One region of the Neorhizobium descurainiae genome, then DNA from elsewhere that is predicted to be linked to it. Evidence: predicted binding sites of a transcription regulator. Region 1 holds the regulator's gene; each other region holds the start of a gene.

Region 1 (5,156 bases):
GAGCGGATTGCCGCCATAGGTCGTGCCATGGGTACCGGCGGTCATCCCCGAAGCCGCATCCGCGGTCGCCAGGCAGGCGCCGAGCGGGAAACCGCCGCCGATGCCCTTGGCAAGCGCCATGATATCGGGCGTGACCCCCGACCACTCGTAGGCGAAGAGTTTACCGGTGCGGCCGACGCCCGTCTGCACTTCATCGAAAACCAGGAGCAAGCCGTTGTCATCGCAGATCTTGCGCAGCGCCTGCAGGAATTCCTTCGGAACCGGACGGATGCCGCCTTCGCCCTGGATCGGCTCGATGAGGATCGCAGCCGTCTTTTCGGTGATGACGGCCTTCAGCGCTTCCAGATCGCCGAAAGGCACCTGGTCGAACCCTTCGACCTTCGGCCCGAAGCCTTCCAGATATTTCGCCTGACCGCCGGCGGCGATGGTCGCAAGCGTGCGGCCGTGGAAGGCGCCTTCGAAGGTCACGATATGGAACCGCTCCGGATGGCCCTTCACATACTGATAGCGGCGGGCCGTCTTGATGGCGCATTCCAGTGCTTCCGCACCCGAGTTCGTGAAGAACACCTTGTCCGCGAAGGATTTCTCGGCGAGGCGGCGCGACAGCGTCTCCTGGCCCGGCACCTCATAAAGATTGGAGGTGTGCCAGACCTTCTCGGCCTGCGCCTTCAGCGCTTCGACGAGATGGGGATGGGCATGACCAAGCGAGTTGACCGCGACGCCCGATCCGAAATCGAGATATCGCTCGCCGCTTTCCGTCACGAGCCATACGCCCTCGCCGCGCTCGAAGCGCAACGGGGCCCGGGCAAAGGTGTCGAAAAGCGCGGCTTCAGCCATGGCGACATCACTCCTCTAGGCAATCCGAAAGACCGGCCAAACCGGCCGGAAAAATCAAAAATGCCGCCCAGTGGGGCGGCGGGGGCACTATCGGGGTTTAGGGCCCGAATGTCAACAAAGCCCGGCACCTTAGCCGGCTTTGCCGAAGAAACAGGCAGGCACCTGCATATGTGACAAAAATGACTCTCCCCAACAGCAAGTTGGGGAAAACCAAGAAATCGATTCCTGCAGATTCTCCCGACTCTTGCCACGGAGTCAGCCTCACACTAGGTTAATCGTCAATTACTAGACTGCATGCGGCGGAACTAGTCACCTCAAGCATAGATGTAGTGGGTGTTGCGGAATGATGTCTGCAGCAAAGGTGGAAGGATTCTGCATGCCTGCAACGTTCAAAGGCGGAGAACGGGCATGAACTGGACAGACGAGCGCGTCGAAAAACTCAAAAGATTGTGGTCGGAAGGCTTGAGCGCCAGCCAGATCGCCGCACAACTCGGAGGCGTGAGCCGCAATGCCGTGATCGGCAAGGTGCACCGCCTCAGCCTGCCGGGCCGGGCAAAGGCCGGCGGCACCATGGCCACGGGCCGTTCGGCGGCCAAGCGGACCACGTCGGCGCCCCGGGCTCCGAACTATGCGTCGCGTGTCGCCACCCGGACCGTCGCCCGCGCAGTCGGCGCGACCCTTCTCAAGGAAGAGATCGAAGTCGAGGCTTTCGAGGAGATGGAATATCGTCCGGCCGCCAATGTGGTGGTGCCTATCTCCCGTCGCCTCGCCCTGACCGAGCTCACCGAGCGCACCTGCAAGTGGCCCGTCGGCGACCCGCTCAAGGAAGATTTTCACTTCTGCGGCTGCGACTCCCCGGACAACTCGCCCTATTGCGGCTACCACACGCGGCTTGCCTACCAGCCGGTGCACGAGCGCCGCAGGGCCGCCGCCCGGGCCTGAGAAGAGCACGGCAGGACGATGCATTGAAAGCGGGCCCCGGCCCGCTTTTTTCCTGCGTATGGCAGCTATGCCGCGCCGAGGCTTGCCGAACGGCGCGAAAACACCTATCTCATTGCGGCGAGGACGACCTCCCCCATACCGGGCACAATGTCGGGACGACCCGAGGCTTTATTCTTGGGTTAAGAAATGCGCTCGACACGTGATCGTATCCGCCACGCCATCAGCTTCGAAGTCATCGCGCTTCTCATCGTCACGCCGCTCGGGGCGCTTGCCTTCGGCAAGCCGGTTTCCGACATCGGCGTCATCGCGATCGGCGGCGCGACGATCGCGACCGGCTGGAATTATCTCTACAACCTCGGCTTCGACCATCTGATGCGGCGGCTGACCGGTGGCACGCAGAAGACGCCGGCAATACGCGTGGGCCATGCCGTCCTTTTCGAGGTGGGCCTGCTCATCGTGCTTCTGCCGTTCGTCGCCTGGTATCTCGGCATCAGCCTGTGGGAAGCGCTGATCATGGACGTGGCTTTTGCCGTCTTCTACGTCTTCTATGCCTTCATCTTCAACTGGGGCTATGACCGGCTGTTTCCGCTGCCGGAATGGCAGGAGGCGGAGGCGCGCTGACGCGCGCCTCTTTCGGCAGTCAGGATTCCATCGAATAACCGGCCCCACGGACGGTGCGGATGACGTCCTGCATGTTGGAGAAGTTCAGCGCCTTGCGCAGGCGTCCCACATGCACGTCGACGGTGCGCTCGTCGACATAGATGTCGTGGCCCCAGACGCCATCCAAAAGCTGCGAACGGGAGAAGACCCGGCCGGGCGACGCCATCAGGAACTCCAGCAGGCGGAATTCCGTCGGGCCGAGGCGGACTTCACGGCTCTTGCGATGCACGCGATGGGTCTCGCGGTCGAGCTCGATGTCGCCGCAGCGCAGAACGCTGGAGAGCACTTCCGGGCGGGCGCGCCGCAGCATGGCTTTGACACGGGCCATCAGTTCCGGCGTCGAGAAGGGCTTGACCACATAGTCGTCCGCCCCCGTGGCCAGGCCACGGACGCGCTCGCTCTCTTCGCCGCGGGCGGTCAGCATGATGATCGGCAGGCGCTCCGTTTCGGGGCGCATGCGCAGACGCCGGCAAAGTTCGATGCCGGAAACGCCGGGCAGCATCCAGTCGAGGATCAGAAGATCCGGCGTGCGCTCCTGAAGCCTTATCTCGGCCTCATCCCCACGCAGGATCGTCTCGACGTCGTAACCTTCAGCTTCGAGATTGTAGCGAAGAAGCACGCTCAGCGCTTCCTCATCCTCCACGACAGCGATTTTTGGCAGCATTCTCACTCTGCTCCGTCAGCATTCCGTCATTCGGTGATCGCGCCGAGGGTGTTCGACGTGTCGTCCTTGGGACGCTCGCCTTCCGGCTGGGCACCCGTCGTCATGTAGTAGATCGTCTCGGCTATGTTGGTAGCATGGTCGCCGATGCGCTCGATGTTCTTGGCGCAGAACAGGAGATGGGTGCAGGTGGTGATGTTGCGCGGATCCTCCATCATGTAGGTGAGGAGCTCGCGGAACAGCGACGTGTACATCGCGTCGATTTCCTCGTCGCGGATGCGGATCGCCTCGGCCTTCTCGGCGGAACGGCTCGCATAGACGTCGAGCACTTCCTTGAGCTGCACGAGCGCGAGATCGGAAAGGTGCTCGATGCCGCGTGCAAGCTTGCGCGGCACGCCGGTGCCCTGAACCGCGATGACCCGCTTGGCGGTGTTCTTGCCGAGATCGCCGACGCGTTCCAGATCGCCGGCGATGCGAAGGGTGCCGACGATCTCGCGAAGGTCGGACGCCATGGGCTGGCGCTTGGCGATCGTGACGATCGCCTTGTCCTGGATCTCGCGCTCGGCGTGGTCCAGGATCACGTCGTCGGAGATGACCTTCTGGGCGAGCGCAGAGTCGGAGTTCACAAGCGCGCGCACGGCATCCGAGCACATCTGCTCGGCCAGGCCGCCCATTTCGGAAATGCGGCGGCTCAGATATTTCAGTTCATCGTCGTAGGCCGACAGGATATGGGTCGATGCCATCTTCTAATCCTCGAAATTGGTGTCAGGCGGCACAGTCGGCTGATCAGCCGAAACGACCCATGATGTAATCCTGGGTACGCTGGTCGTCCGGGTTGGTGAACATCTTGTCCGTGTCGTTCTCCTCGACCAGCTGGCCGAGATGGAACATGGCGGTGCGCTGGGACACGCGGGCGGCCTGCTGCATCGAATGCGTCACGATGACGATCGTGTAGTTGGCGCGCAGTTCGTGGATGAGTTCCTCGACCTTGGCGGTGGCGATCGGATCGAGCGCCGAACAGGGTTCGTCCATCAGGATGACTTCCGGCGACACGGCGACCGCGCGGGCGATGCACAGACGCTGCTGCTGGCCGCCGGAAAGGCCGGTGCCGGATTCCAGCAGCCGGTCCTTCACTTCGGTCCAAAGGCCGGCGCGCTGAAGGCTGGCCTCGACGATCTGGTCCATGTCGGCCTTGTTCCTGGCCAGCCCGTGGATGCGCGGGCCATAGGCGATGTTCTCGTAGATCGATTTCGGGAACGGGTTCGGCTTCTGGAAGACCATGCCGACGCGGGCGCGCAGCTCGACGACGTCGATCTGCGGATCGTAGATATCGTCCGTATCGAGGGTGATCTTGCCGGTGACGCGGCAGTTCTCGATCGTGTCGTTCATGCGGTTGAGGCAGCGCAGGAAGGTCGACTTGCCGCAGCCGGAGGGACCGATAAGAGCCGTCACGGTGTTTTCACGGACGTTGAGGTTCACATCGAAAAGCGCGCGCTTCTCGCCGTAATACACGGACACGTCCTTCCCGATCATCTTATGCGAAACATCACTCATCTTCTGGTCCAGCGCCTTTTCAACTGCTGCTTCTGACATCATGTTCATCGTGTCTACTCCTTCTACCAGCGACGCTCAAAGCGCCGCCGCAAGAGAATTGCGCCAACATTCATTACGATGAGGAACAGGAGCAGGATGATGATCGCTCCCGAGGTACGCTCGACGAACGCGCGCTCGGCTTCGTTCGCCCACATGTAGATCTGCACCGGCAGCGCCGTCGACGGGTCGAGCGGCGTGGTCGGATAGTTGGCCACGAAGGCGACCATGCCGATCAAAAGCAGCGGTGCGGTTTCGCCGAGCGCGTGGGCGAGCCCGATGATGGTGCCGGTCAGGATGCCCGGCATGGCAAGCGGCAGGACGTGATGGAAGATCGTCTGCATCTTGGAGGCGCCGAGACCCAGAGCTGCCGCGCGGATCGACGGCGGCACGGCTTTCAGCGCCGCGCGCGTGGCGATGATGATCGTCGGCAGCGTCATCAGGGTCAGAACCAGGCCGCCCACCA
Region 2 (5,156 bases), on a different contig from region 1:
CGACGAAGATCAAGGGCCCGATCCTTTGCCTCGTCGGTCCTCCCGGCGTCGGCAAGACCTCGCTCGCCCAGTCGATCGCCAAGGCGACCGGCCGCGAATACGTCCGCATGGCGCTCGGCGGCGTCCGTGACGAAGCCGAAATCCGCGGCCACCGCCGCACCTATATAGGCTCGATGCCCGGCAAGGTCGTTCAGTCGATGAAGAAGGCGAAGAAGTCCAACCCGCTCTTCCTGCTCGACGAGATCGACAAGATGGGCATGGATTTCCGCGGCGATCCGTCCTCGGCGCTTCTCGAAGTGCTGGACCCGGCGCAGAACTCGACGTTCATGGACCATTACCTGGAGGTCGAATACGACCTGTCCGATGTGATGTTCATCACCACGGCGAACACGCTGAACATCCCGGCCCCGCTGATGGACCGCATGGAGATCATCCGCATCGCCGGTTATACGGAAGATGAGAAGCGGGAGATCGCCAAGCGTCACCTTCTGCCGAAGGCGATCAAGGAACATGCGCTGCAGCCGAACGAATTCTCGGTCAGCGACGATGCCCTGATGGCGATCATCCAGCAGTACACCCGCGAAGCCGGCGTCCGTAACTTCGAACGCGAACTGATGAAGCTCGCCCGCAAGGCGGTCACCGAGATCATCAAGGGCAAGACGAAGTCGGTCGAGGTCACCGCGGCCAACGTCAACGACTATCTCGGCGTGCCGCGCTTCCGCCATGGCGAAGCCGAGCGCGAGGATCAGGTCGGCGTCGTCACCGGTCTCGCCTGGACGGAAGTCGGCGGCGAGCTCCTGACGATCGAAGGCGTGATGATGCCGGGCAAGGGCCGCATGACGGTCACCGGCAACCTGAAGGAAGTGATGAAGGAATCGATCTCGGCGGCGGCTTCCTATGTCCGCAGCAGGGCCGTCGATTTCGGCATCGAGCCGCCGCGCTTCGACAAGAGCGACATCCATGTCCACGTTCCGGAAGGGGCGACCCCGAAGGACGGCCCGTCGGCGGGCGTCGCCATGGCGACGGCGATCGTCTCGGTCATGACCGGTATCCCGGTCGACAAGAATATCGCGATGACCGGTGAGATCACGCTGCGCGGCCGCGTGCTGCCGATCGGCGGCCTCAAGGAAAAGCTTCTTGCGGCGCTTCGCGGCGGCATCAAGAAGGTTCTGATCCCGGAAGAAAACGCTAAGGACCTGGCGGAGATTCCGGACAACGTGAAGAACAACATGGAGATCATCCCGGTCTCGCGCATGGGCGAAGTGATCCGCCACGCGCTCGTCCGCCAGCCCGAACGGATCGATTGGGACGGTACGGTGGAGACGCCGGTGATCGCCACCGTCGAAGGTGTGGACGACGTCGGAGCGGCCGTCGCGCACTGATCGATGGCCTTTTGGTTATGCCAAATTGACACCATCCACGAAAAAAGCCGGCAGAAAGCCGGCTTTTTTTGTGAAAACTAACGCTTCCCCCTTGTTTTTCAGGCGATTGCGGAGCTTTTGGGTTGCCAAGGCCCGACACCAAATTATTGTCGAGCCCGAAATGAATGAGTCGTTCCAAAACCGTTGAAAGGGGTGGAAACATGAACAAGAACGAGCTGGTATCCGCAGTGGCCGAAAAAGCCGGCCTCTCCAAGGCTGATGCCGCATCTGCCGTGGATGCCGTTTTCGAGACTGTACAGGGTGAACTGAAGAAGGGTGGCGATATTCGTCTTGCCGGTTTCGGCAGCTTCTCCGTTTCCCGCCGCGAAGCGTCCAAGGGTCGTAACCCCTCGACCGGCGCTGAAGTTGACATCCCGGCGCGTAACGTGCCGAAGTTCTCGGCCGGCAAGGGCCTGAAGGACGCTGTCAACAGCTAAGGCGGTGCCTTCGGGCAACCTGTCGCTCTCGAAAGGCTCGGGCATTCCCGAGCCTTTTTCATTTCCGCACAGAAATGCTTTCGCCCGGACTTCATTCCTGGCTGATTAGACAGTTCTAACGTGGAAAAACTGTCATCCGCCTGTCATACCCGTGGCTCAAAAGCCACCTGTGGTTTCATGGACAGGAGGGCTCCTATGACATTCCGTATTCACGCCGCGCTGACGGCGGCGCTTCTCGCTTCGGTCGCAACGCCTGCCGGCGCAGAGCAGGTCTTCAACCGCATCGCATCCTTCCCCGTCGCCAATAATCTTCCCGCCGGCAAGGACAAGCTCACCACCACCTCTGCCGAGATCGTCACCGCCAGCGAAGACGGCAATACGCTCATCTATTCGGACAGCCCGCTCGGCGCGATCGGCTTCATCGACATCACCGATCCCAGGGTCCCGAAGGCGCTCGGGGCGCTGAGCTTCGACGGCGAGCCGACCTCGGTGGCCTCTGTCGGTTCCAAGGTTCTCGCTGCCGTCAACACCAGCGAAAGCAAGGCCAAGCCGTCCGGCATGCTCGCCGTCGTCGACCTCGCCACGAAGAAGGTGGACCTTACCTGCGATCTCGGCGGCCAGCCGGATTCGGTCGCCGTCTCCAAGGACAAGACCTTTGCCGCGATCGCTATCGAGAACGAGCGTGACGAGGACGTGAACGACGGCGCCATTCCGCAGATGCCGGCCGGCGACCTCGTCATCGTTTCGCTGAAGGACGGCATCGCCGATTGCGCCTCGATCAAGCATGTCGCTTTGACCGGGATTGCCGAAGTGGCGCCCGAGGATCCGGAGCCGGAATTCGTCGCCATCAACGATGCCGGCGAGATCGCCGTCACCCTGCAGGAGAACAACCATATCGCCATCGTTGACGGCAAGACGGCCAAGGTCGTCGGTCACTTCTCCGCCGGCAAGGCCGATCTGGACGGCATCGACAACAAGACGGACGGCCAGCTCTCCTTCACCGGCAAGGCCGAAGGCGTGGTCCGCGAGCCGGACGCCATCAAGTGGCTCGACAACAACCGCCTCGTCGTCGCCAACGAAGGCGACTGGAAAGGCGGTTCGCGCAGCTTCACCATCTTCGACCGCACCGGCAAGGTCCTCTATGAATCCGGCGCCTCGCTGGAACGGGAGATCGCCCGCATCGGCCATTTTCCGGAGCCGCGCGCCAAGTCCAAGGGCATCGAGCCGGAAGGCATGGAGTTCGCCACCTTCAACGGCCAGAACTACGTCTTCATCCTGTCCGAGCGCGCCTCGGTCGTCGGCGTCTACAAGGACACCGGCGCAGAGCCGCAACTGACCCAGATCCTGCCGTCGGGCGTTTCGCCGGAAGGCGCGGTCGCCATTCCCGGCCGCAACCTGTTTGTCACCGCCAACGAGGTAGACCTCGGCGAGGACGGCCTCGCCCGCTCGCATGTGATGATCTACGAGCTCGCCGAAGGTGAGCCGAACTACCCGATGCTCGTCTCCAACGATGTCGATGGCAAGGTGCTCGGCTGGGGCGCTCTCTCCGGTCTCGTCGGCGATGCGGAGAAGGACGGCATCCTCCATGCCGTCAGCGATAGCGTCTACGGCATGCAGCCGTCGATCTTCACCATCGACACCACCAAGAAGCCGGCCGAGATCACCGGCGTGGTGCGCGTGACCCGCAACGGCCAGGCGGCGCAGAAGCTCGACATCGAAGGCATCGCGCTCGACGGCAAGGGCGGCTTTTGGCTCGCCTCCGAAGGCGACTCCGCCAAGCTCGTCGGCCACGGCCTCTACAACGTCAATGCCAAGGGCGAGATCAAGGCCGAGATCGGCCTGCCGGCAGAACTGCTTGCCGGCGAGACCCGCTTCGGCTTCGAAGGCGTGACGACGATCGGCTCCGGCGACGACCTGACGCTTTGGATGGCGATCCAGCGCGAGTGGAAGGACGATCCGAAGGGCACCGTGAAGCTCGTCTCCTACAAGCCGAAGACCAAGGAATGGGGTGCCGTCCGCTATCCGATCGAGAAGGCCGACGCCGGCTGGGTCGGCCTCTCGGAAATCACCGCTCATGGCGATCATGTCTACCTGATCGAGCGCGACAACCAGATCGGCGACAATGCCAAGCTGAAGAAGCTCTATCGTGTCGCGATCGCCGACCTGAAGCCGGGCAAGCTCGGCGGCGAGCTGCCGCTCGTGAAGAAGGAAGAGGTGCACGACTTCATCCCGGACCTCAAGTCCGCGACGAACGGCTATGTCGTCGACAAGCTCGAAGGCTTCACCTTCGACAAGTCGGGCAAGGCTTTCGCGGTGACCGACAACGACGGTGTGGACGATAGCTCCGGCGAGACCCTGTTCTTCCCGGTCGAGCTGAAGGTCACCAACTAAGGTTGCCAGCAACTGAAATGAAGAGGCCGGGCATCGCCCGGCCTCTGCTTGATGACAAACCTCGTGTTTTGCTCGGCGTCATCCTCGGCCTTGTGCCGAGGATCTATAAACGTCACCGGTTTGCAGATGCTCGGGACAAGCCCGAGCATGACGAAAGAAAGGTTGCTGCCTCAGTTGTGAATGGGTCCCGATGTCTGCAGATTCTCAATCTAGCAATGTAGCTATGTGCCGGCCCAATTCGTCCGCGACATTGCGAACCTCGTCCTGGCGGGTACGCCAATCGTCGTTGACCATGCCCAGATAGGCTTCCCGGGCATGGGCGATCAATGTGCCGGACTCGGTAGGCAAGCGCTCTATGGCCCATTCGGCTGCGACGTCCTTGGGAACGAAGTCGCCCGTCGTCAACGTTCGCCACATCCGCGCCAGAGTGAGCAGGACATTGCGTTCGTCACCCGTGAGCGTGCCGAGCAGCGCCGGGAGCGCTGCCCCGATCGCGCGGCGTATGTCTGCCTCGGGGATAAGCGGGAGGAGCTCATGGGGATCGGGACCGATCAACGGCTTTGCTTCCCGTCTTGCCTGAGCCAGCAGGAGAGTGAACTCCGGGTCCGACGAGGGGGCGGGCACGATCCCGGCTTCGAATTCGTCCCGCAGCCATTCGCCGTAGACGAACTCGCTCCGGGCGGGAAAGAGCGAGGCGGAGAGATCGGCACGGCGGAAGACGATCAGTTCCAAAGGGCGCCGGTCACCGCTCCTGCCTGGTTGTCCCGAAATCTTCATCAACGCGCGCGTCAGGTGCGCCCGCAGTTCGTGCGTCGTTGGCGGTTCGACGACGACAAGCAGATCCACGTCGCTCTGCGGACGCAAGCCGCCCGACACCGCCGAGCCGTGGAGGTAAGCCGCTACGATC
Region 3 (5,156 bases), on a different contig from region 1:
CTCAAGCCCGGCACCAGGATGACGGATATCGCGGTCGACCGCGTCTTCATCGGCTCCTGCACCAACGGCCGCATCGAGGATTTGCGCGCAGCCGCCGAGGTCGTCGAGGGCAGGAAGGTGGCTTCGACCGTTTCCGCCATGATCGTCCCGGGCTCGGGCATCGTGAAGGAACAGGCCGAAGCCGAGGGCCTCGACAAAATCTTCAAGGAAGCGGGCTTCGAATGGCGCGAGCCGGGCTGCTCCATGTGCCTTGCCATGAACGACGACCGGCTGAAGCCGGGCGAGCGTTGCGCCTCCACCTCGAACCGCAATTTCGAGGGCCGTCAGGGCTACAAGGGCCGCACCCATCTCGTCTCGCCGGCCATGGCCGCCGCAGCCGCGATCGCCGGCCATTTCGTCGATATCCGCGAGTGGAAGTGATCCAGACTTCCCCGATCACGGAAAACAATGCCGCCCCTCCCCGGGGGCGGTTTTTTGTTGAAGGCAGGCAATAGACTCGACAGCAGACAAACGGACGCTTTGGCATCATAATGGCTGCCATGTCCAAGCGACCGCAAAAGAGATCGGACGACCCCGGCCGCAGGCTGATACTGCTGCGGCATGCGAAATCCGCCTGGCCCGAGGGCGTGGCGGATAAAGAGCGGCCGCTCGCGACGCGCGGCAGGAAAGCGGCTCCGCTGATCGGCGACTATATGGCCCGCGAAGGGCTTCTTCCCGACCTTGCTCTCGTCTCCCCTGCCCGGCGCACCCGGGAGACCTGGATGCTGGTTCGGGACGAGTTACCGGGGGATGGGGAAGTGCGCGACCATGCCGGGGTCTACGAAGTATCCGCGATGAAAATTCTCGACATCCTCGCGCAGGTCGAGCCCGTTTACCGCAACGTCCTGATCGTCGGACACAATCCTGGCCTTCAGGAACTTGCGCTTCTGCTGACGGGCACGGGGAATGCCGATGCCCGCCGGAAGATGGCGGAGAAGTTTCCGACCGCCGGGCTTGCCGTGATCGATTTCGACGCCGCCGACTGGCGGGAGATCAGCGAGGGATCAGGTCGCCTCGAACGCTTCGTCACGCCGCGTTCGCTTAAGTGACGGCAATACGCGGGTGAGCCGGCCATATGAAAAGCCCGCGGCCGACAGCTAGCCCGGCTCGCTCACAAACCTCCCGTCATCCTCGGCCTTGTGCCAAGGATCTGCAAACATCAATGGTTTGCAGATGCTCGGGACAGGCCTGAGCATGACGGAAGAGAAGTTCTTGCCTTTGTCGGCAGTCTAAGACCCCGCCGATTGCAGCGAGGCCCTGTTGTCGTCGCAAGCGGCGCGTCAGACGGCGATCTTGCCGCCGCCGATCTTGGTGATGGCGAGCACCGCCGGACGCACGGGCATGTCGTCCTTGAAGTCCGGCCAGCGCGTCGAGAGATCCTCGTAATAGGACGGACGGCCGTGGCCTTCCCAATCGTCGCCGCCGTCGCCCGGATGCTGGACGGCGACGAAGGCCGTCTCGTCGTCCGGCGTGAAGAGCGGGCCGCACATTTCCGCACCGACCGGCACGCGGAAGAAGAGCTTGGACGTCGCCCGCGCCTCACCTTCCGTATCGACGGCCCAGAGACCGTCCGTGCGGCCGGTCGCCTTGTTGTTGTTGCCGTCGGTCGAGACCCAGAGGCGGCCGGCCGAATCGACCGCACAGTTGTCCGGCATGCCGAACCAGCCGTTCTTCGTCGTCTCGGTGGAGAAGGTCGCGCCGACCGCCGCAACCGAAGGATCGCCGCATTTCAGAAGCACTTCCCACTTGCCCGACGTGGCGGTGAAATCTCCGCCGTCCTCGGTGATCTCGATGATGTGGCCGAACGCGTTCTCGGCGCGCGGATTGGCCGCATCGACCTGTTCCGCCTTGCGGCGGGTGTTGTTGGTGAGCATGACATAGACCTTGCCGTTGACGCCGTTCGGCTGCACGTCTTCCGGGCGGTCCATCTTGGTGGCGCCGAGAAGGTCGCCGGCGCGGCGCGTCTCGATGAGGACGTCGGCCTGGCTCGCAAAGCCGTTTTCGGCGGTCAGCGGACCCTGACCGTGAACCAGAGGCAGCCATTGCATCGTGCCGCCCTCGTCGAACTTGGCGACATAGAGCGTGCCGGTGTCGAGAAGGCTCAGGTTCGCGGCGCGATCATTGGGATTGTAGGTGCCGTCGGTCACGAACTTGTAGACATAGTCGAAACGCTCGTCGTCGCCGAGATAGAAGACCACCTTGCCGTTTTCGGCCACGATCGATTCGGCGCCTTCATGCTTGGTGCGGCCGAGAGCCGTCCGTTTCTTCGGCGTGGAGGCCGGGTCCATGACGTCGACCTCGACGATCCAGCCGAAGCGGTTCGGCTCGTTCGGCTCCTTGGCGAGGTCGTAGCGATCGTAGAAATTCGCCCATTCATAGCCGCCTTCCGGAACGCCGTAGCGCTTGTAATTGGCGGCTTCCTTATGGTCGGCCGGCAGCTCGCCGGAGAAGTAACCGTGGAAATTCTCCTCGGCCATGATGTAGGTGCCCCAGGGCGTGACGCCGCCGGCACAGTTGTTGAGCGTGCCGATGACGCGGGTTCCGGTCGGATCGGCAGAGGTCTTCACGCGGTCATTGCCGGCGACGGGACCGGTGAGCTGCATTTCCGTTGCGGCAGTGACGCGGCGATTATAACGGCCCTCCGGCACGACTTGCCATTTGCCGTCCACCTTGCGGATCTCGACGATCGTGCCGCCATGCGCAGCCATCTCGATATCGACCTGTTCCTTGTTGAGCGGCCCCTGCTTGATCTTGCCGTCGGCGATCGTCACGAGGCCCGGGAACATCAGATGCGGATTGGTGTATTCGTGATTGACGACGAGCAGGCCGTGCTCGGATGAACCTTCCAGCGGAATATAGCCGACATAGTCGTTGTTGTAGCCGAACTGGCGGGCCTGCGCCGCAGCAGTCTGCTTGGTGGGATCGAATGCCGGGGAATCCGGGAAGATCGCATCGCCCCAGCGCAGCAGGACGTCGGCGCTATAGCCTTCGGCGACGTGGTGATTGGCATCCACGCCGGCTTCGACTTCCGGGAAGGAGAAGGCCGACGCACCGGCGGCACGCGCCTTTTCGGCGGTCATCAAAGCCACGGGGCTGACGGTCGCGGCAATCGCGGAAACGGCCAAGGAACCCTGGAGGAAGTTGCGGCGCGAGAAGCGCTTGCTGATGATCTCGCCCATCGTCGGGTTGATGCTGGAATTATGACCTTCGCCATCCGCATCTTCGAGCTGGGTCGTCGGGAATATCTTCTGGGAAAGATGTTCGGTCATCTCACTGCCTCCAAAGTTGAATTACGGCGTCTAGTTTTGAGCCGTTCTAAACTTTAAGGTTCTGTTATTACGGCAGTACGACAACCGCGGGGCAGTGCACACGATATCAGAGGACGCGCACGACCGTGCCGCGGCGCATGAAGCGGAGGAGCCGCCTCATATCCGGAAGGCTGACGGCGATGCAGCCGGCGGTGGGCTGATAGCCGGGCTTGATGAGATGGAAGAAGATCGCCGAGCCGCGATGGCGGCGCCGCGAGGTAATGTTCCAGTCGAGCACGAGGCAGATGTCGTAGAGCCCGTCGGCCCGCAGCATGTCCTCATGGCTCGGCCGGAAGGGCGCCCTGACCAGACGATTGTAGGACGGATGCTCCGGCTGGTCGCACCACAGCATATCCTTGCGGATGCGACTGACCGGCAGGGCTGTCGGCGGCAGGCGCACCCTCTCCCCGCGGAAGAAACCGTGAAGGAGGCGCATTGCCGCGATCGGCGTCGCGCCGTCCCCTTCCCGCTTGAAGGGCGTGGTTCCGGACCGCCCGAGAGCCGCCGGCACGGTGATGCCGCCGAAGGAAACGATGGCGCGCTGACGGCTCCGGGGCGCCGTCCGGACGGTGACGACATTCGGCTTGGAACACGAGCCATCGCGAAAACGCTGCATTTTTCTCACAAGTTTTTGCTTTGAATATGATTTCGTTTGAATTCATAGCACGATGGGATTTAGATCGAAGGCCCTGATCACGCTTTGGAAGGCCGAAATTTCCGGCTTCCGAAGCGACCGGCGAGACGAAAGGCAGGAAGCATGGCAGCGCGTACGATACTTCTGGTGGATGACGACGACGACCTGCGCGAGACCCTGGTGGAACAGTTGTCATTCTATGACGAGTTCTCGATCCTCCAGGAGGCGAATGCCGCCAAGGCGCTGCAGACCGCCAAGAGCACCCAGATCGACCTCCTGATCATGGATGTCGGCCTGCCGGACATGGATGGCCGCGAAGCGGTGAAGCTTCTGCGCAAGAACGGCTTCAAGGCGCCGATCATCATGCTCACCGGTCACGATACCGATTCCGATACGATCCTCGGGCTGGAGGCCGGCGCCAACGACTACGTGACGAAGCCGTTCCGCTTCGCCGTGCTTCTGGCGCGCATCCGTGCGCAGCTTCGCCAATACGAGCAGAGCGAGGACGCCACCTTCACGGTCGGCCCCTATCTCTTCAAGCCGAGCCAGAAGCTGCTCACCACCGAGGACGGCAAGAAGATCCGGCTGACCGAAAAGGAAGCGGCGATCATCCGCTATCTCTACCGCGCCGGCCAGAAGGTCGTCACCCGCGACGTGCTCCTGGAAGAGGTCTGGGGTTACAACTCCGGCGTCACCACCCACACGCTGGAAACCCATGTCTACCGCCTGCGCCAGAAGATCGAGCGCGATCCTTCCAGCGCGGAAATCCTGGTCACCGAGAACGGCGGCTACAAGATCGTACCGTGATTTAGCCCATGTCCCTCACCGACGATATCCGGCTGCTTTCAGAGGTTCCGCTCTTCCGGGAGATGAACGGCGACCAGCTGCGCCTGATCGCCTTCGGTGCCGAACGGCGGCAGGTGTCTCCGGGCCAGGAACTGTTCCGGGAACGGTCGCCGGCGGAATCGGCCTTCGTCGTATCCAAGGGCCGTTTCGAGCTGCTGACGGCGGGCCGCAACGGCGAGGTGAGCGTGGAAGCGACGGTCGGCCGCGGCACGCTGCTTTCCGAACTCGCGCTCATCACCATGGTGGAACGGAAGTTCACCGCCATGGCGGTCGAGGAGGCCGAGGCGCTGAAGATCAGCCGCTCCCTCTTCCATCGCCTGCTGGAGGAA

Evidence for each region. Region 1 encodes PhoB, which activates phosphate uptake and scavenging genes when phosphate is short. Its sites were predicted from a motif close to TGTCATNNANCTGTCAT; they were not measured.
Region 2: a site for PhoB is predicted at 1,989-2,005, ahead of ACMGE0_RS07760 (esterase-like activity of phytase family protein). Genes of this name have one in related genera too.
Region 3: a site for PhoB is predicted at 3,375-3,391, ahead of ACMGE0_RS10090 (PhoX family protein). Genes of this name have one in related genera too.

Annotation. Positions count from the first base shown of each region.
Region 1 is NZ_JBLFFK010000018.1:113,398-118,553, forward strand. Features, by position in the region: gene ACMGE0_RS25125 (aspartate aminotransferase family protein) at 1-837, opposite strand, end outside; gene ACMGE0_RS25130 (GcrA family cell cycle regulator) at 1,246-1,779, shown strand; gene ACMGE0_RS25135 (PACE efflux transporter) at 1,966-2,400, shown strand; gene phoB (phosphate regulon transcriptional regulator PhoB) at 2,420-3,103, opposite strand; gene phoU (phosphate signaling complex protein PhoU) at 3,130-3,843, opposite strand; gene pstB (phosphate ABC transporter ATP-binding protein PstB) at 3,887-4,702, opposite strand; gene pstA (phosphate ABC transporter permease PstA) at 4,717-5,156, opposite strand, start outside.
Region 2 is NZ_JBLFFK010000003.1:214,117-219,272, forward strand. Features, by position in the region: gene lon (endopeptidase La) at 1-1,382, shown strand, start outside; gene hupB (DNA-binding protein HupB) at 1,583-1,858, shown strand; gene ACMGE0_RS07760 (esterase-like activity of phytase family protein) at 2,054-4,249, shown strand; gene ACMGE0_RS07765 (aminoglycoside adenylyltransferase family protein) at 4,454-5,156, opposite strand, start outside.
Region 3 is NZ_JBLFFK010000004.1:217,647-222,802, forward strand. Features, by position in the region: gene leuC (3-isopropylmalate dehydratase large subunit) at 1-420, shown strand, start outside; gene ACMGE0_RS10085 (SixA phosphatase family protein) at 540-1,088, shown strand; gene ACMGE0_RS10090 (PhoX family protein) at 1,320-3,308, opposite strand; gene ACMGE0_RS10095 (L,D-transpeptidase family protein) at 3,415-3,963, opposite strand; gene ACMGE0_RS10100 (response regulator transcription factor) at 4,105-4,788, shown strand; gene ACMGE0_RS10105 (cyclic nucleotide-binding domain-containing protein) at 4,797-5,156, shown strand, end outside.